Regions from separate parts of the Acetatifactor aquisgranensis genome, predicted to be linked through region 2. Evidence: a T-box and tRNA genes for the amino acid it is inferred to sense, from the RefSeq annotation. Region 2 holds a T-box; the other holds one or more tRNA genes.
The links. The T-box of region 2 lies ahead of tyrS (tyrosine--tRNA ligase). A T-box ahead of a tRNA ligase gene usually reads a tRNA of that ligase, here a tRNA-Tyr.
Positions count from the first base shown of each region.

Region 1: it encodes a tRNA-Tyr, which carries the amino acid that the T-box ahead of tyrS (tyrosine--tRNA ligase) is inferred to sense. The anticodon was not compared.

Region 1 is NZ_CALPDH010000013.1:24,614-32,330, forward strand. It holds gene NFS35_RS12535 (hypothetical protein) at 231-725, opposite strand; gene NFS35_RS12540 (DUF4320 family protein) at 755-1,255, opposite strand; gene NFS35_RS12545 (helix-turn-helix domain-containing protein) at 1,582-2,487, shown strand; gene NFS35_RS12550 (hypothetical protein) at 2,503-2,706, shown strand; tRNA gene NFS35_RS12555 (tRNA-Lys) at 3,147-3,219, shown strand; gene NFS35_RS12560 (helix-turn-helix domain-containing protein) at 3,263-3,517, shown strand; tRNA gene NFS35_RS12565 (tRNA-Glu) at 3,580-3,652, shown strand; tRNA gene NFS35_RS12570 (tRNA-Glu) at 3,657-3,729, shown strand; tRNA gene NFS35_RS12575 (tRNA-His) at 3,732-3,805, shown strand; tRNA gene NFS35_RS12580 (tRNA-Tyr) at 3,807-3,889, shown strand; tRNA gene NFS35_RS12585 (tRNA-Ser) at 3,896-3,980, shown strand; gene NFS35_RS12590 (RES domain-containing protein) at 4,030-4,770, opposite strand; gene NFS35_RS12595 (helix-turn-helix domain-containing protein) at 4,825-5,136, opposite strand; gene NFS35_RS12600 (helix-turn-helix domain-containing protein) at 5,255-5,563, opposite strand; gene NFS35_RS12605 (DUF4367 domain-containing protein) at 5,721-6,221, shown strand; gene NFS35_RS12610 (S1 RNA-binding domain-containing protein) at 6,329-7,717, opposite strand, start outside.
Region 2 is NZ_CALPDH010000021.1:53,288-61,004, forward strand. It holds gene NFS35_RS17870 (hypothetical protein) at 1-805, shown strand, start outside; gene NFS35_RS17875 (glycosyltransferase family protein) at 786-2,021, shown strand; gene NFS35_RS17880 (DNA-3-methyladenine glycosylase I) at 2,063-2,362, shown strand; gene NFS35_RS17885 (AAA family ATPase) at 2,381-2,653, shown strand; T-box leader at 2,772-3,027, shown strand; gene tyrS (tyrosine--tRNA ligase) at 3,125-4,369, shown strand; gene NFS35_RS17895 (serpin family protein) at 4,644-6,167, shown strand; gene spoIVA (stage IV sporulation protein A) at 6,256-7,717, shown strand, end outside.

The DNA.
Region 1 (7,717 bases), on a different contig from region 2:
CTTACGGTTTTAAAGTAAGGTTTTTCAACAGAAAATGAAATATAATGGGACATTGGCAGTCCGGCTGTCATAAACTGCTGCCTGCTGCCCTGCGGCGTCCGATGAAGCGGAAAGCCAGGAATCCGGCAAGAGCCGTGAAAAGGGTGGTGAGAATGAATTTTTTGGATGTAAACAGTTTCTTCATAAGAGTAAGCTCCTTTCATAGCTGGCGGCTGTCTGTCTTTTGCAGCCTAAAATTTGGTGTTGTGGTAGCCGGTCAGTTCCACGGGCCGGGTAATGGCAGGATAGGAGTGGCCGAACATGTAGACATAGAACTCGACATTGCAGGTGAACACATACTCCACCCGGTCGCCTGTCACATGGAACGAAAGTCGGATATCCCTTACCCGGTAGTCATCCGTGGAGAGAGGGATCTTGCTGGCGAGGCCGTCTGTCACCATGTCTTCCAGCATGGCGGTATAATCGCTGCTGGAGTAGAGGGTATTTAAGTATTCGCTGAAATTGGTCTCCCTCTGGGAACGGTAGGTATCTGCATAGATGCTGGCGCTCAGGTTGTTCAGCTCCATCTTTGCGCCATTGCGGATATTGATGCAGGTGATGCGGATGGAGGCGTACAGTAGCAGGAAGGAGATCAGCATCACGATCCCCACCACGAAAAAGCAGGTGAAGATAGAAATATCCCCGCGGTCATTTCCGAGGGGATTCCTGCCTGTGCTTCTTTTCATACATTGGAATGGTTTCTTCATGGTCCACCTCACTTCCAGTAATGCTCACTGACGCCTGCCCCTCTGGAAACAACCGTGATGTTCACCAGGTTGAAGTTCCAGAAACCGCCCAGTTTTGCCCGCCCTGTAATGGTGATGTAAAAGGGGGTGCCCAGTTGTATGGCCCGGCTCATGCCGGACGGGGTAGGCGACTTGTAGGAGGCATCAATGGAGTAGGAGATGTTTTCAGCCCCCTCGATCTGAGAACAGAGGAACTGAAAAAGCTGGTCTGTTTCACCGTTGATTCCTCCGGAGAGCTGGATCTGTTTCACCATCTGGTCTGCACAGTGGTCCAGCTCCTGTTTGGTGGAGATGATGCTGAACAGGTTCAGGATGAAAGCCAGCAGGAGCACCGCAATGAAGATGAACACTACGGTACTGAAATAGTTGACATCCCCATGCTCATTTTTCAGTATGGCTGCCGGACTCCCGCAGGATCTGCCTTTATGGGGAGAGGCTCTGCCGGCTGCTTTGGACATTGTTTGGGACAAAGTAAAACCACCACCTTTCTGACGAAAACAGCCGTCTCCCTGGATGGAAAACGGCTGCTTTACATATTTTTGACTGTACCAAGTATAGCATGGATGCCTTTACGGGGAAAGAGCAGAACCGTGCCAATGTTGTGCCGGTGGTGTGCCAATTTGAAGGTGGGAAGGAATTTGAGGATGAAAAGCAGGCGGCTATGGTTATTTTGGGGGCAGGCGGATAAGCAAATTGTAATTTTCGTTTTTTTATGGTAAGATAGAAGACAAGAAAGAACCTGCGGCAAATAATACAGGCCGGAATGGAAACAATAGGATAGAGGTGTCTGCATAAAATGAATCAGGAAGAAAATACCATATCAGCCGGCAGTGAAAAAAAGCCGGAACAGATAGCAAAATATACAGCGAAGGACAGCGTGTTTACTTCGCTCTTCCGAGAGCCGAAGTATCTGCTGCAGCTGTACCAGGCGCTGCATCCGGAAGACCATGAGGCAACGGAGGACAGCATCAGGAACGTGACGATTACCAATGTCCTTCTGGATCAGTATTATAATGATGTCGGCTTTCAGGTCGGGGAAAAGCTGGTCATTTTGGTAGAGCAGCAGTCAAGCTGGAGCATCAATATCGTGGTACGCTGCCTGTTATATCTTGCCCAGACTTATCAGGAATATTTTGAGAGCACAAAACAGAATGTGTATGGGAGCAAAAAGCTGGAGCTTCCAAGGCCGGAGATGTACGTCATATTCACCGGTAATAGAAAAACAAAACCGGAATACCTTTCTCTGTCGAAGGAATTTTTTGGAGGGGATGACAGTGTCCTTGATGTAAAGGTCAAAATGATCTATGATGGAAAAGAGGGGGATATCATCAATCAGTATGTGGCATTTACAAGGATATATAATGAACAGGTGAAACTGCATGGAAGAACCAGGGAGGCGGTTCTGGAGACGATCCGCATCTGTAAGGACCAGAATGTACTGCGCGAGTATCTGTCAGGACGTGAAAAGGAGGTTGTGGATATCATGATGACATTGTTTAATGAAGAATATATTTTGAAGACTTATGTGGAGAGCAGAGAAAAGGAAGCAGCAATGGAAGGAGAAAAAAGAGGGTCTGAAAAGGCGAAAATGGAAACTGCACAGAGAATGTACGAAATGGGGATTTCCGTTCAGGATATTGCAAAGGCATCCGAGGTATCGATAGAAACAGTGGAGCAATGGCTTGGGCTTATTAAAGCGTAGGTCAAGGATATTATGATGATGCTGTTTGATAAAGAATATATTTTGAAGACTTATGTGGAAAGCGAGAAGTTAGAAGCTGAAAAACGAGGAGCTGAAAAGACCAAAATAGAGATAGCTCAAAGATTGTATAAAAAAGGAAATTCTGTAGAGGATATTGCGGATATTTTTGATGCGTCAGTGAAAGAAGTGGAGCAGTGGCTCGGACTTGTCAGAGCTTGATAGAATTATTGATATTTGAATGTGAAAATCCGAAGCCGTCAGTAAAATGCGGTTTTGGATTTTTTCCTTATTATGGCAGCATCAGCCTGATACTGATTATCCACAAATTATATTACTGGTATAATGACAAATCTGGAAATTGGTGTTATAGTGGTTACAGTTAAGAACAAAGCGGACCGGATGAGTCCAGAAAGGAAAAAATCATGGCAACAGTTAATTTCGCTGCGAATGGCTTCGCATATTATCTGCATAGCGAACATTATGAGGCACTGTTCAGTAAAGAAAAAGAACAGAGTCTGGTTAAGATGCGCTCATGTAAGATAAGAAAAAGGCGAAAAACTGTGTGATATCCGGATGCAGACAAGATATAAATGTCTGCCGGAAACAGAACATGGATTTATGTACCGCTTATCTTGTATGAGGTAGGCGGTATTTTTTATGCTCCATTAGCTCAGCTGGGAGAGCACTCGACTTTTAATCGAGTGGTCATGGGTCCGAGTCCCATATGGAGCATGACCGCCTGTATATGGAATTCTGATAGCAGGAGGTGAGAATCATGGTGAATCTGCCGGTTATAGATATGGTAAAGACAGGACAGAACATTGGAAAGCTGCGGAAGCAGGCAGGACTGTCGGTAAGGGATCTGCAGGATGTTTTTGGTTTTGCCACACCGCAGGCCATATACAAGTGGCAGCAGGGTGCAGCACTGCCAACAATAGATAATCTGGTGGTGCTTGCAGCAGTCCTGCAGGTGCGGCTGGATGACATTCTGGTTACTGATACGGCAGTGCAGATACAGATCAGTGCATGAATGGAAAGTAAGAAAGGGAAATGACAGCAATAGAACCGCAGGCAGAAAAATGCCTGCAGTAAGGTCCCCTGGTCTAAAGGTCAGGACACCGGCCTTTCAAGCCGGAGGTATTGGGTTCAAGTCCCATGGGGATCATTAAGGCTCCTTAGTCTAAAGGTCAGGACGCCGGCCTCTCAAGCCGGAAATGATGGGTTCAAGCCCCACAGGAGCTACTGTGGCCATAGGACAGTGGCAGTCCGGCAGATTGTGGCTCTGCTTACGGGGGTTCGATTCCCCCTGGTCACCCCATGGATGGGTATGCCCAGTGGCGAGGGCAGCGGACTGTAAATCCGTTACAAAGAAACACCGCAGGTTCGAGTCCTGCCCCATCCATTTTTTGTTTGCGTGTCCGAGAGGCTTATGGTGCCACCCTGCTAAGGTGGTGTGCGGAAACGCACCGAAGGTTCGAATCCTTCCGCAAACGTGCTGAAGCTGGAGATAATCCTGCTTCTTTTGAAAGCTGAAATTTGTTATTATCCTTTTATTACCTTGCTGTTAGTACATTTGCTGTTTCTATTTTCATCCCACAGGGCGATATTATGTTTATCAGTATAAGAAGAATTATATTTTATACCTGAAATATCATTTCTTCTCTTTTTTACGATATCTAAAAAATCCAATGGTATTACATAGCCTTGCTCTGCATAATTTGGAGATGTTAAGTAATCTTTTATAAAGATATAAAATGCCCTGATATCAATGGAATAATTACTAATAAAAAGTTGTACTGTTTCGTCTGAAAATAAATTCTTGAGTCCGTCCGAAACCATAATCGTAAAATCCATTACTTTTATTTTGCTTTTTACAGTACATTCGGCTACAGAAATATAGTCATTTTTGTTAGCTTTTTGTTCTTTACATGATGTTTTTATATCTTCTGCCAAATAAAGAACTGGTTCACCAATGTGATTTACTCTTCCACTTTGTGTTATTGCTGATGCAGGCGCAACACCAGAATGTTGATCATCGTATCCGCTTACTGGTATCCCATTTTCTCTAATAACTCCTGTATCTTTTCCGTCAGATGGATTGATTATTCTTGCTCTATAATAAATTTCATTATTCAGTTCACTTATGGGCATATACATTACTGCCTGCTGAAACAGTTCTTGATTTTTTTCCTTCTTTCTGCCGTTTAAACTCTCATAACTAAACTGTTTAATATTAAGTAAAGAGAAGAGTGCTGTATCAGTTTTGATTTTAAAGTCATTCATTTTTATTACTCCATTTTACAGAAATATCATTGACTGTTTGTGAAAGAAGTCTGTTTACACCTGCATTTTGTCAATTAAAGCAAAGATGACCTCCTGCTGGTCTTTATTCAGTCTTGCCCATCGTTCCAGCAGTTTTCTTTGATCTTCTGTCAGGGAAACCGGAGCCTCTCCTTTCGATAATAACTGGGAGAGAGTAATTCCAAATGCCAGACAGATTTTCTTTAAAGAAGGAATGGTTGGAACCATATTTTTTCGATACCAGGAGGAGATTGTGGATTGGGGAAGGCCGGAGCGTTCCGCAAGCTGATATTCCGTCCAGCCTCTTTCTTGTCTGTATGCAGTTATGGTCGCAAGAATATCTTCCAAAATAGATTCACCCCTTTGCTTTTATTCTTCGTAAATTATACTTTGACAAATCGTTTATATTTAATCGTTTGAATCGTATAATTTTAACGATTATTACAACGAAAGGAAATTATCTTTGCTATTTCATATTATCAAGCAGAGAAAAAATAAGTGCCTGCTGTTCGCTGCTTAATCCTGCCCAGCATTTCAGCAGTTTCTGCTGGGATGCTGTCAGCAGAACGGGTTCACCGCCGTGGGAAAACAGTTGGGAAAGCGTAATGTCAAATGCGGCGCAGATTTTCTCCAGAGAAGGTATGGTTGGTATTGTATTTTTACAGTACCAGGAAGATATTGTAGTCTGGGGTAAACCGGAATGTTCTGCAAGCTGGTATTCTGTCCAGCCTCTCTCTTCACGATATGCTATTATAGTAGAAAGAACCGTATTCATTATTTTGCCTCTTTGCTTGTGTATATCGTAAATTATACTTTGGTAAATCGTTGCAATTTAATCATTTACATCGTATAATTACTACGATAAACACAACTATATAAATGTAGTGATCATTGTGATTTAACTGTCAGCTTATAAGAGGAGGCTATAATTTATGCTGAAAAAGAAAATGATAGGGATTTTGGCCTGTATGATAGTGATTTGCATGGCTGTAGCAGGGATACTGGTGTATAGGAATTCAGATAAAAAAACCACACTCGAAGAAGATATTCTAAAAATGGAAGAGGCGTTAGGTGATAAATATAAAAAGCAGTCGGAAACTACACTTGCAGCCACGCTCACATACGCAAATGAGGATAACGATACTAAAATCTATTACCATATATTAAAAACGGATTATTATGAGCAGGATGCTTCTGAAATAACTGGACTGAATACAACTGCTTTTGGTGTTTTATTTGCAGTCGATTTCATGGACAGCTGTGAAGAAATGATGATTCAGGAATGGCCTGCATCTCTCTATAAGAGCGGAGAAACGGCATACCTTTGCTGGACCTGTTCTCCTGAAGTGAGTTATGTCCTGGAATATAAGCCTGCAGAAATCCAGGATTCAGAGATTATCAAGATGGCCGAAAGTGCAAAGGAGGCAAATTAACAGAGACAGTCAGTGTCATTATATTGGAAATATAAAACCGGCAGGATATGGAGCTGCAGTATTCAAAACTGCAGCTCCATGTTTTGTATGTCATATTTACAGAACTATTACAGATTCTGCCGGATGATCCGTGTAATGATTCCCACAGCCACACCCCGTTCTTCATCCAGCCGTGTCACGGCAAAGCTCACATCATCCTTCTTGCCGGGAGTCCGGTAGTCATAGCAGGAGTGGGCCACGGCATTGACGCCGTTAGACAGCCGGATATAGACCACACCTTTATGTACGTCTGTGACCTTGCCGGCATACTTGCTCTGGATGCGGCATTTTTTCAGGTTGTCGTGGCTGGTGTTCTGGGATACGCTCTTGATATCAGCTTTGATCCCCATATCCTCCAGGCTGTCACGGCGCACACTCAGGATGCGTACAAGTACCTGGTCGCCCACAGAAAAACGCTCATGAGCATCCCCGATCCACTCCCAGGCAAGGTCACGGGCCATGATGGAGCATTCCACTCCGAAAACTTCCACCCGGATGACTTTCTCTGCCACAGCGATCACACGGGCCTGGGCGATACGTCCTTCATAGATCCGGTACATCCCTGCAGCATCCGTATCCAGATAGAAGATCTGCCGTTTCCGGAGCATGGCTTCTTTCCGGCTTGCCACCACGCTGCGGGATTTGGAATCAATACCTTTTACGATAAAGTCGATCTCTGCCCCCAGCATGTTGCCGAGGATCTTGTTCTGGCGCAGCATCAGCTCCGTATATTCCTGTCCGGAGGGGCTGCGGCCGATATTGATCATCATCTCCTTTAAAGGGATTACGATCCGGAATCCTTTATAGTCTACAATCGTGATGGTCTTGCCATTGTCCGTCTGCTCGATTCCGCCAAGCTGCCCGGTAAGGATACGTCTGGTACGGTAGGCGTTGTGGATCTCATGCCAGATGACATCCTCGCGGGATTCCTCAGTCTCTACTTCTCCCCGAACTTCCAGTGTCAGCACAGGGGCATCTTCTTTTCTGCTTCTGGCGGCAGTACGCCGGGAAGAAGCGGCAGCAGGAACTGTATTTTCTGAGTCAGTTGTGCCAGTGGGTAAAATCGTTCTTTCCGATCCTGTTTCAGCAAAAGACACATTTTCCTGAAGAATGTTTTCTTCTACTTCATCTGTGGCATGGTCTGTCGGCTCGTCTGTACCGGGAACAGCGGCGGTATCTGGGGAATCCGGCACACCATCAGAAACTGCTTCCGGTGTCTCCGGTATTCCTGTTTCGGTTTCCTTTGTTTCCCCGCTATTTCCTGCAGAAGTTTTCTCTTTCTTACTGCGTGTGGTGCGTCTGGTCTTTGCAGCAGGGGCATCTGTTTCAGGAGACGCTGCAGATTCCGGCTGTGCTTCGCCAGAACTGCTGGCATCATGGGCGGCATCACGCTCCGTACCGAAGCCGTTCAGATCCTCCGATGCTTCTCCGAACATTTCCTCTTCTGTAAGCTCCGG
Region 2 (7,717 bases):
GCTTGCATATCTGCTGTGGAGGATCAAAAGAAGAGAAGTAGGAAAAGCTTGCAGGAGTTTTGCCATCCTGACAGTACTGACACTGGTTTTGAGTACAGAATATATTCCGTGGAATATGATTATGAAGCTTCCGGTAATTGGTTTCTTTGTGGGGGCTTTGCAGTTTCCGTTCCGGTGGATGGCTCCGGCATCATTCTTCGCGGCAGCATTTTCAGCATTTTTCCTGTTTGAACTGCGGGAAGAAGAGGGGCCATACTCAAAAATGCTGATAGGGATTGCCGCATTGGTGGTATTTTTCAGTGCGGTATACCATGTCAATGACTGTGCCTTTCAGGCCTCTCCCATTTTTCTGTACAATGCAGAAAATATGGGCACTACCGGAATCGTGAACGGAGAAAGGCTGTTGGAGGGTGAGGATAGGGCAGAACTAAAGTTTCGTGAACCAGTGGCTGAGGCTGATTTATTGTGGAAAGATTATGAGAAAAAAGGCACTACTGTTGACATTTTTTTGGAAAATAAATCATCGCAGACTCGTTATCTGGAACTTCCTCTTGTGGGGTATAAGGGGTACAAGGCGGAAGATATGAGCGGGGGCGGTTCTTTGGTGATTGCGCAAGAGAGAGGTGCCCACGGTGATTTGCGGATAGAAGTACCCGGAGGATATCAGGGCAGAATACATGTGTCCTATAAGGGGTTCCCTCTGTTTTGTATCGCGGAAGCGGCATCACTTATAAGCATACTGGCAGTTTTGGGAAATAAAGTGATGCAAAAGAGGAAGGTGCAGAATGAAAATAGAGAAGCATGACGACAGACAGTCTACATATTGCATTCTATGTGTATTGGCCAGTGCAGTAGCGCTTTTTCCCCTGGGTTGTGATTATGTCATGGATGGGGGAATTGTGACAGAATGGCTTGCCAGAGTTGCCGAAGTGGCAGAGGGATTTCGAAGTGGAGAATTCTATCTGTTTCCAAGCCTGGAGACACGGATGGCATCAGGGCTGACAGAGAATGTGATGAATTCAAATCTATGGTTCATTTTTCCAGGATTTCTATATTTTCTGACAGGAAAAATGGTACTTGCATATAGAGTTTATATGCTGCTGGTACAGATTGGCACATTTTTAGCGGCTTTTCTCTGCTTCAAACGCATATTTATGGAGAGAATGGGGATGTCTGCCTGTATTGGGATTGTGCTCTATATGACGAACCCTTACAGAATTTATGTCTGTTATGATATAGCCAATCTTTCTCAGGCAACAGCGTGGATGCTCATTCCTTTATATATATGGGCGATTTATGGGCTGTTTGCATCCAGGGGAAGGCTTTGGGAGTTCGCAATAGCTGCATTGGCGCTGGCCGGAATAGGGTATGCGGATATCATCATATTGTTGACAGCAACAGGCATCACGCTATTAGCAGGGATTGCGGCGCGCAAGCCCTTTCCATGTATGGCAGCGGCAACAGGCTGTCTACTGGCCTTTCCGGGGATGCTTCGGCTGGAAAGTTATCTCTTCACAGATGAATTTGCCCAGTGGGAGATACCGCTGCAAATGATTATGCAGAAAGGATACCATGTGGGACAGTTTTTTAGCAGCTATGCGTTTCGGGATGGGAAGCCCGGGATGGGACTGGGTATGATGATTTGCCTGTTGGCTGTACTGTGGCTGAGGTTTGTAAACGGGGAAAAACAGGCGGATAAGAAAAGAAGAAGCTTTATATATATTGCACTTTTTCTGGCGGTGCTGTCCCTTTTCTGTTTTCCATGGGATATCCTGCAGAGACTGGGAGACTGGTCGGTTAAACTGATTTCCCTGATAGAGACACCAGCGGTATTCTGGGGAATGGCGACAGCAGTATTCTGCATACCGGCGGCGGACAGTATGGAGAGGGTTTCGCGATGCGAAAATAAGCTGGCAGCCAGTCTGATTCCTGCAGCGGTTATCCTTTTCTGTGTGGGAATCTGTGTATATCATTGTAATATGCTGACATACAGCAGGCTGCCGATGAACATAGGCTTTTAAGGCGCTGAAAAAAGGATGCCATGGGCGTTTTTTCCGAAAATATGGGGAGACATTTAGCACAATGGAATCGGGAGGGCGGGGGCGGAGAAAAATCCGGGTCTGCGGAAAAGGGTATTTACCGCGGGCAGAGGGCAGGCGTAATTCCGGCCAGGAACGGGCTGTCGGATTTGATAGCAAAGGATTTGAAGAAGAGGGGCCTCAAATATCTGGGGTCTGTGACGGTGTATGCGCATCTGCAGGCCTGCGGGATGGTGAACGACCATGCGGAGACCTGTTTCCGGTACCGGCAGGTGACGGACGGGGCGGAGACAGTGCGCAAAAGGCGGGATAGTGAGTCATAGCCGGGAACGGACAAAGGCTTGAGATTTGCCGGGAGAGAGAATCATGAGCCGGAAGTGTCCCTGTCGCCGGAGAACCAGACGAAATTGGCGGACAAGCTGAACCGGATGGCCAGGTTCCCGGGCTGCCAGTTCATCATATCCACCCATTCCCCTTTCATGCCGGGGACGCTGCAGGCCAAGATTTACGACATCGACTCCGGGGAACTGGAGGCGGTGAAGTGGACAGAGCTTAAGAATGTGCGGTATTTTTATCGCTTTTTTGAGAAGCACAGGAAAGAGTTTGAGGGATGAGCCGCCAGGGCAGGGTAACGGTAAATGGTAACAGTGGATTTTAAAACGCTTTTAAAACGCTGAAAATTTAGGTTGACAAAGGGGAATACAGCGGTTATAATGAAAAATCAGAACATCAGAGAACGCGATGATGGGAAGAAGTACCTTTGTCTAAAGGCTGACAGAGAGTTGCCGGTTGGTGAGAGGCGCGAGAAGGACTGAGGGAACATACATCCCGGAGCAGCAGGGCTGAAAGAAGAGGGGAGACTTTCGGAAAGTAGGCTTTGCCGGTGGGCACCGATATCTGCCGGAGTATTGATGGATACTCGATGAGCCGCAGGATGCGAGTCCTGTGGGAAGTAAGGTGGTAACACGAGCGCAGGCCCGTCCTTTCACAGGACGGGCTTTTTGTATGCGCGGAATGCTCCGCCGTATGTCTGACAGCGCGGTTTCTGAAAGACTATTTTCGTTTACAGCAAAGGAGAGAGAAAAATGACGGTATTTGAGGAATTGAAAGCGAGAGGGCTGCTGGCCCAGCTGACGGACGAGGAAGAGATTAAGGAGTTGATTAACAACGGAAAGGCCACTTTCTACATCGGTTTCGATCCCACGGCGGACAGCCTGCACGTAGGGCATTTCATGGCGCTCTGCCTGATGAAGCGGCTGCAGATGGCGGGGAACCGGCCCATCGCGCTGATCGGCGGCGGCACGGGCATGATTGGCGACCCTTCCGGCAGGAGCGACCTGCGCACCATGATGACGAAAGAAACCATCGACCACAACTGCGAGTGCTTCAAAAAGCAGATGAGCCGTTTCATCGAGTTCGGCGACAGGCTGGAGGAGGGCAGCTCCAAGGCGCTGATGGTGAACAACGCGGACTGGCTGATGGACCTGAACTACATCGAGTTCATCCGGGACATCGGCGTGCATTTCTCCGTGAACAGGATGCTCACGGCGGAGTGCTACAAGCAGCGCATGGAGAAGGGCTTAAGCTTCCTGGAGTTCAACTACATGATCATGCAGAGCTTCGACTTCCTGAAGCTGTACGAGAACTACGGCTGCAACATGCAGTTCGGCGGCGACGACCAGTGGAGCAACATGCTGGGGGGCACGGAGCTGATCAGAAGGAAGCTTGGCAAGGACGCATACGCCATGACGATTACTTTGCTTCTGAATTCCGAAGGAAAGAAAATGGGAAAGACCCAGAAAGGCGCGGTGTGGCTTGCCCCTGACAAGACCTCGCCCTTTGAATTCTACCAGTACTGGAGGAACGTGGCGGATGCGGATGTGCTGAAATGCCTGCGGATGCTGACATTCCTGCCGATTGAGCAGATTGACGAGATGGACAGTTGGGAAGGCAGCCAGCTGAACCGGGCCAAGGAAATCCTGGCTTTCGAGCTGACCAAGCTGGTGCACGGCGAAGAGGAGGCTCAGGCGGCCCAGGACAGCGCGCGGAATATCTTTTCCGGCGGCGCAAGCGGGGCGGATATGCCTACCAGCGAGCTGGCAGAAGACGATTTCCAGGACGGCACGATTGACATTCTGGGCATCCTGGTGAAAGCCGGCCTGACCGCGTCTCGCTCCGAGGCCAGAAGGGCGGTGGAGCAGGGCGGCGTCACGGTGGACAATGAGAAGGTAAGCGACATCAAGACCGTGTACCGTCCGGAGCAGCTAAATGGAGACGGAATTGTAGTCAGACGTGGGAAGAAGAATTATAAGAGAGTGGTGGTGAAATAGGGAAAGGAATGATAAGCTCAGCAGGGTTCTCTTAAAAACAGAGAATCTATAGGTTGTCACAAGAACTTTTGCGCCTTTTTATCGTTTATATGGTCAGAAGCGGTATTTCTGCCCGCAGGGAATGAGCTATCTGTGCGCGGGCATGGCAGCGGAGCCGGATTCCAGGGTCAGCTCTGCGCATGCGGGTAGGATGCGGAAGCTGTCTTGGCGGCCCGCAGGCTATGCCAGGAATGCTCTCTGCACCGCAAAATGAAAAACCAGGAGGTAGGAAGGTATGAAAAAGTATGGAAGAATGAAAAAAAGTTTAAGGAAGGGAATGAGCCTGTTCCTGGCGGCAGCGCTGCTGTTCTCCGTCTCCGGCTGCGGGAACCCGGGAGGGGAGGCAGACCAAAGCGGCACAGCGCAGGCGGCTGAGGAGCCGTCCGCTGCCGGGGGTGCGGGCGAGGATGTGGCGGTCTCGTCGAAAATCGATTCAGGCAGCGCCGGGATTTCGTCAGGAGGGGCGGACGGCGGGGCCTTGTCGGATGGGGTGGATTCTCAGGAGGACATCCAGCCCGGCGGCGGGGCAGGCGTGAGTCAGCCGGACGGCACAGGAAAAAGCGGTCAAAATGGGGCAGGCTCTCAGTCAGAAAGCGCGGCGGTGGCGGATTTCGGGCTCCGTCTGTTGGGGGTCTGCATGGAAAAGGCGAAGGATTCTTTCCCGCCAGGCGCCTCCATGCCCCAGGATGTGTATGCCGAGATAGAGGCGGGCAAGAACGTGCTGATATCCCCGCTGTCCGTGATCAGCGCCCTGGCGATGACCGGGGGCGGCGCGAAAGAGGAGACCTTAAGGCAGATGGAGGAGGTCTTGGGAATGTCTGTTCCGGAGCTGTCCGCATTCCTGGCTGCCTATCAGGGAGAACTGCCCGCAGGGGAGAACTACAGGCTGAGCATGGCCAACGGCATCTGGTTCACGGAGGATGAGCGCTTTGCCGTGGAGCCGGAGTTCCTGCAGACATGTGCCGACTCCTTTGGGGCCAGCGCGCGCAGGGCTCCCTTTGACCAGTCCACCCTGAAGGAAATCAACGGATGGGTGAAGGACAACACGGAGGGCATGATCGAGGAAATCCTGGACGAGATTCCCATGGACGCGGTGATGTACCTGGTGAACGCGCTGGCTTTCGACGCGGAGTGGGAGCGGATTTACCATGACTACGAAGTGCGGGAGGGCAAATTCACGAAGGAGGACGGCACCGTCCAGCAGGCGGAGATGATGTACTCCGAGGAGAGCCAGTACCTGGAGGATGAACATGCCGCGGGGTTCCTGAAATACTACGCGGACAGGAAATATGCCTTTGCGGCGCTGCTGCCCGAGGAGGGCATGAGCGTGGCGGAATATGTGGCCACCCTGGATGGGGAGAAGCTTTGGAACATCCTGGCGAATCCCACGCAGCTGCAGGTGAATGCCGCCATCCCGAAATATGAGAACGAGTACAGCGCGGAACTTGGCGATATCCTGCAGGAGATGGGCATGGCGGACGCCTTTGACATGGCCAGGGCGGATTTCTCGGGGATCGGCAGCTCTTCCCAAGGGAACCTGTACATCAGCCGCGTGCTGCACAAGACTTTCATCGCCGTGGACGAGCGGGGGACGAAGGCAGGGGCGGCCACTGCCGTGGAAATGAAGAGGGAGAGCGCGGTGATGGAAGACTACATCAGGACAGTCTATCTTGACAGACCTTTTCTCTATATGATTGTGGACTGTGAACAGAATCTGCCGATATTCCTGGGAGTCGTGGAGGGAATCCGGCAGGATTGACTGTGAATAAACATTAGCATAATTTTCCGGCCTCCTACATATACATCTAACAGTATATGCAGGAGGTTTTTCTATGGAAAATTATTCGATAAACACCTATGACCTGTACAACGATATCAAAAACCGCACAGGGGGAGAGATATACATAGGAGTGCTGGGGCCGGTGCGCACCGGTAAATCTACCTTTATCAAACGATTCATGGAAGAGATGGTGCTGCCTTACATGGAGGATGAGCATGCCAGGAACCGGGCCCAGGATGAGCTGCCTCAGAGCGCAGGGGGCAAGACGATTACCACCACGGAGCCGAAATTCATTCCCAATGAGGCGGCAAGCGTAATTCTGAGCGGAGAGATTCCTGTCTCAGTGCGCCTGATTGACTGCGTGGGCTACATGGTGGAGGGCGCTGCCGGACACATGGAAGAGGACATGGAACGGATGGTGAAGACGCCCTGGTTCGACTATGAGATTCCTTTCACCCAGGCGGCGGAAATCGGTACGGATAAAGTCATGAACGACCATTCCACCATAGGGCTGGTGATTACCACGGACGGCAGCTTCGGGGAGATTCCCAGAGGAAATTATCTGGAGGCGGAGGAGAGGACCATACAGGCTTTAAAGAAGCTGCACAAGCCTTTCCTGGTGCTGGTGAACAGCCAGAAACCCTATTCCGAGGACGCAAGGCGGGTGGCGGAGGAAATCACGGAAAAATACGGCGTTACGGCAGTGACCGTGAACTGTGAGCAGCTGAAAAAGGATGACATCCATATGCTGCTGGAGAATGTGCTGTACGAATTCCCCATTTCTTCCATAGAATTCTATATGCCGAAATGGGTGGAGATGCTTCCCTGGGACAATCGCATGAAGCAGGATATCATCGCCCAGGTCAAGGCGATGATGAAAGACTACAGCACCATCCGGGATGTGAGAATGAAGCCGGTGGAGCTGTCGAGCGAGTACATAAAGCGCTGCAAGACGGACACCATAAGCCTGTCGGATGGCGTTATCCGCGTGACCCTGGACGTGGAGGAGGCCTATTATTATGAGATGCTGACAGAGATGGTGGGGGAGACCATCACGGACGAATATCAGCTGATCAGCAAGCTTAAAAGTTTCGCGGCAATGAAACATGAATATGCTAAAGTGCTGGATGCCGTGAACATGGTGCGTATCAAGGGCTATGGGGTGGTGACGCCTGATAAAGATGAAATCATGCTGGAGAAACCGGAACTGATCAAACATGGCAACAAATTCGGTGTGAAGATAAAGGCTTCCAGTCCTTCCATACATATGATTCGCGCCAACATAGAGACGGAAATCGCTCCCATAGTGGGAACACAGGAACAGGCCAACGATTTGATTGGATTCATCAACCAGGCGGACATGGAGAGCGGCATCTGGAACACCAATATTTTTGGAAAAACGGTAGAACAATTGGTTAATGACGGAATTACGGCCAAAGTGGCTGTCATCGGAGAGGAGAGCCAGCTGAAACTTCAGGATACCATGCAGAAAATCGTCAATGACAGCAACGGCGGGATGGTCTGTATCA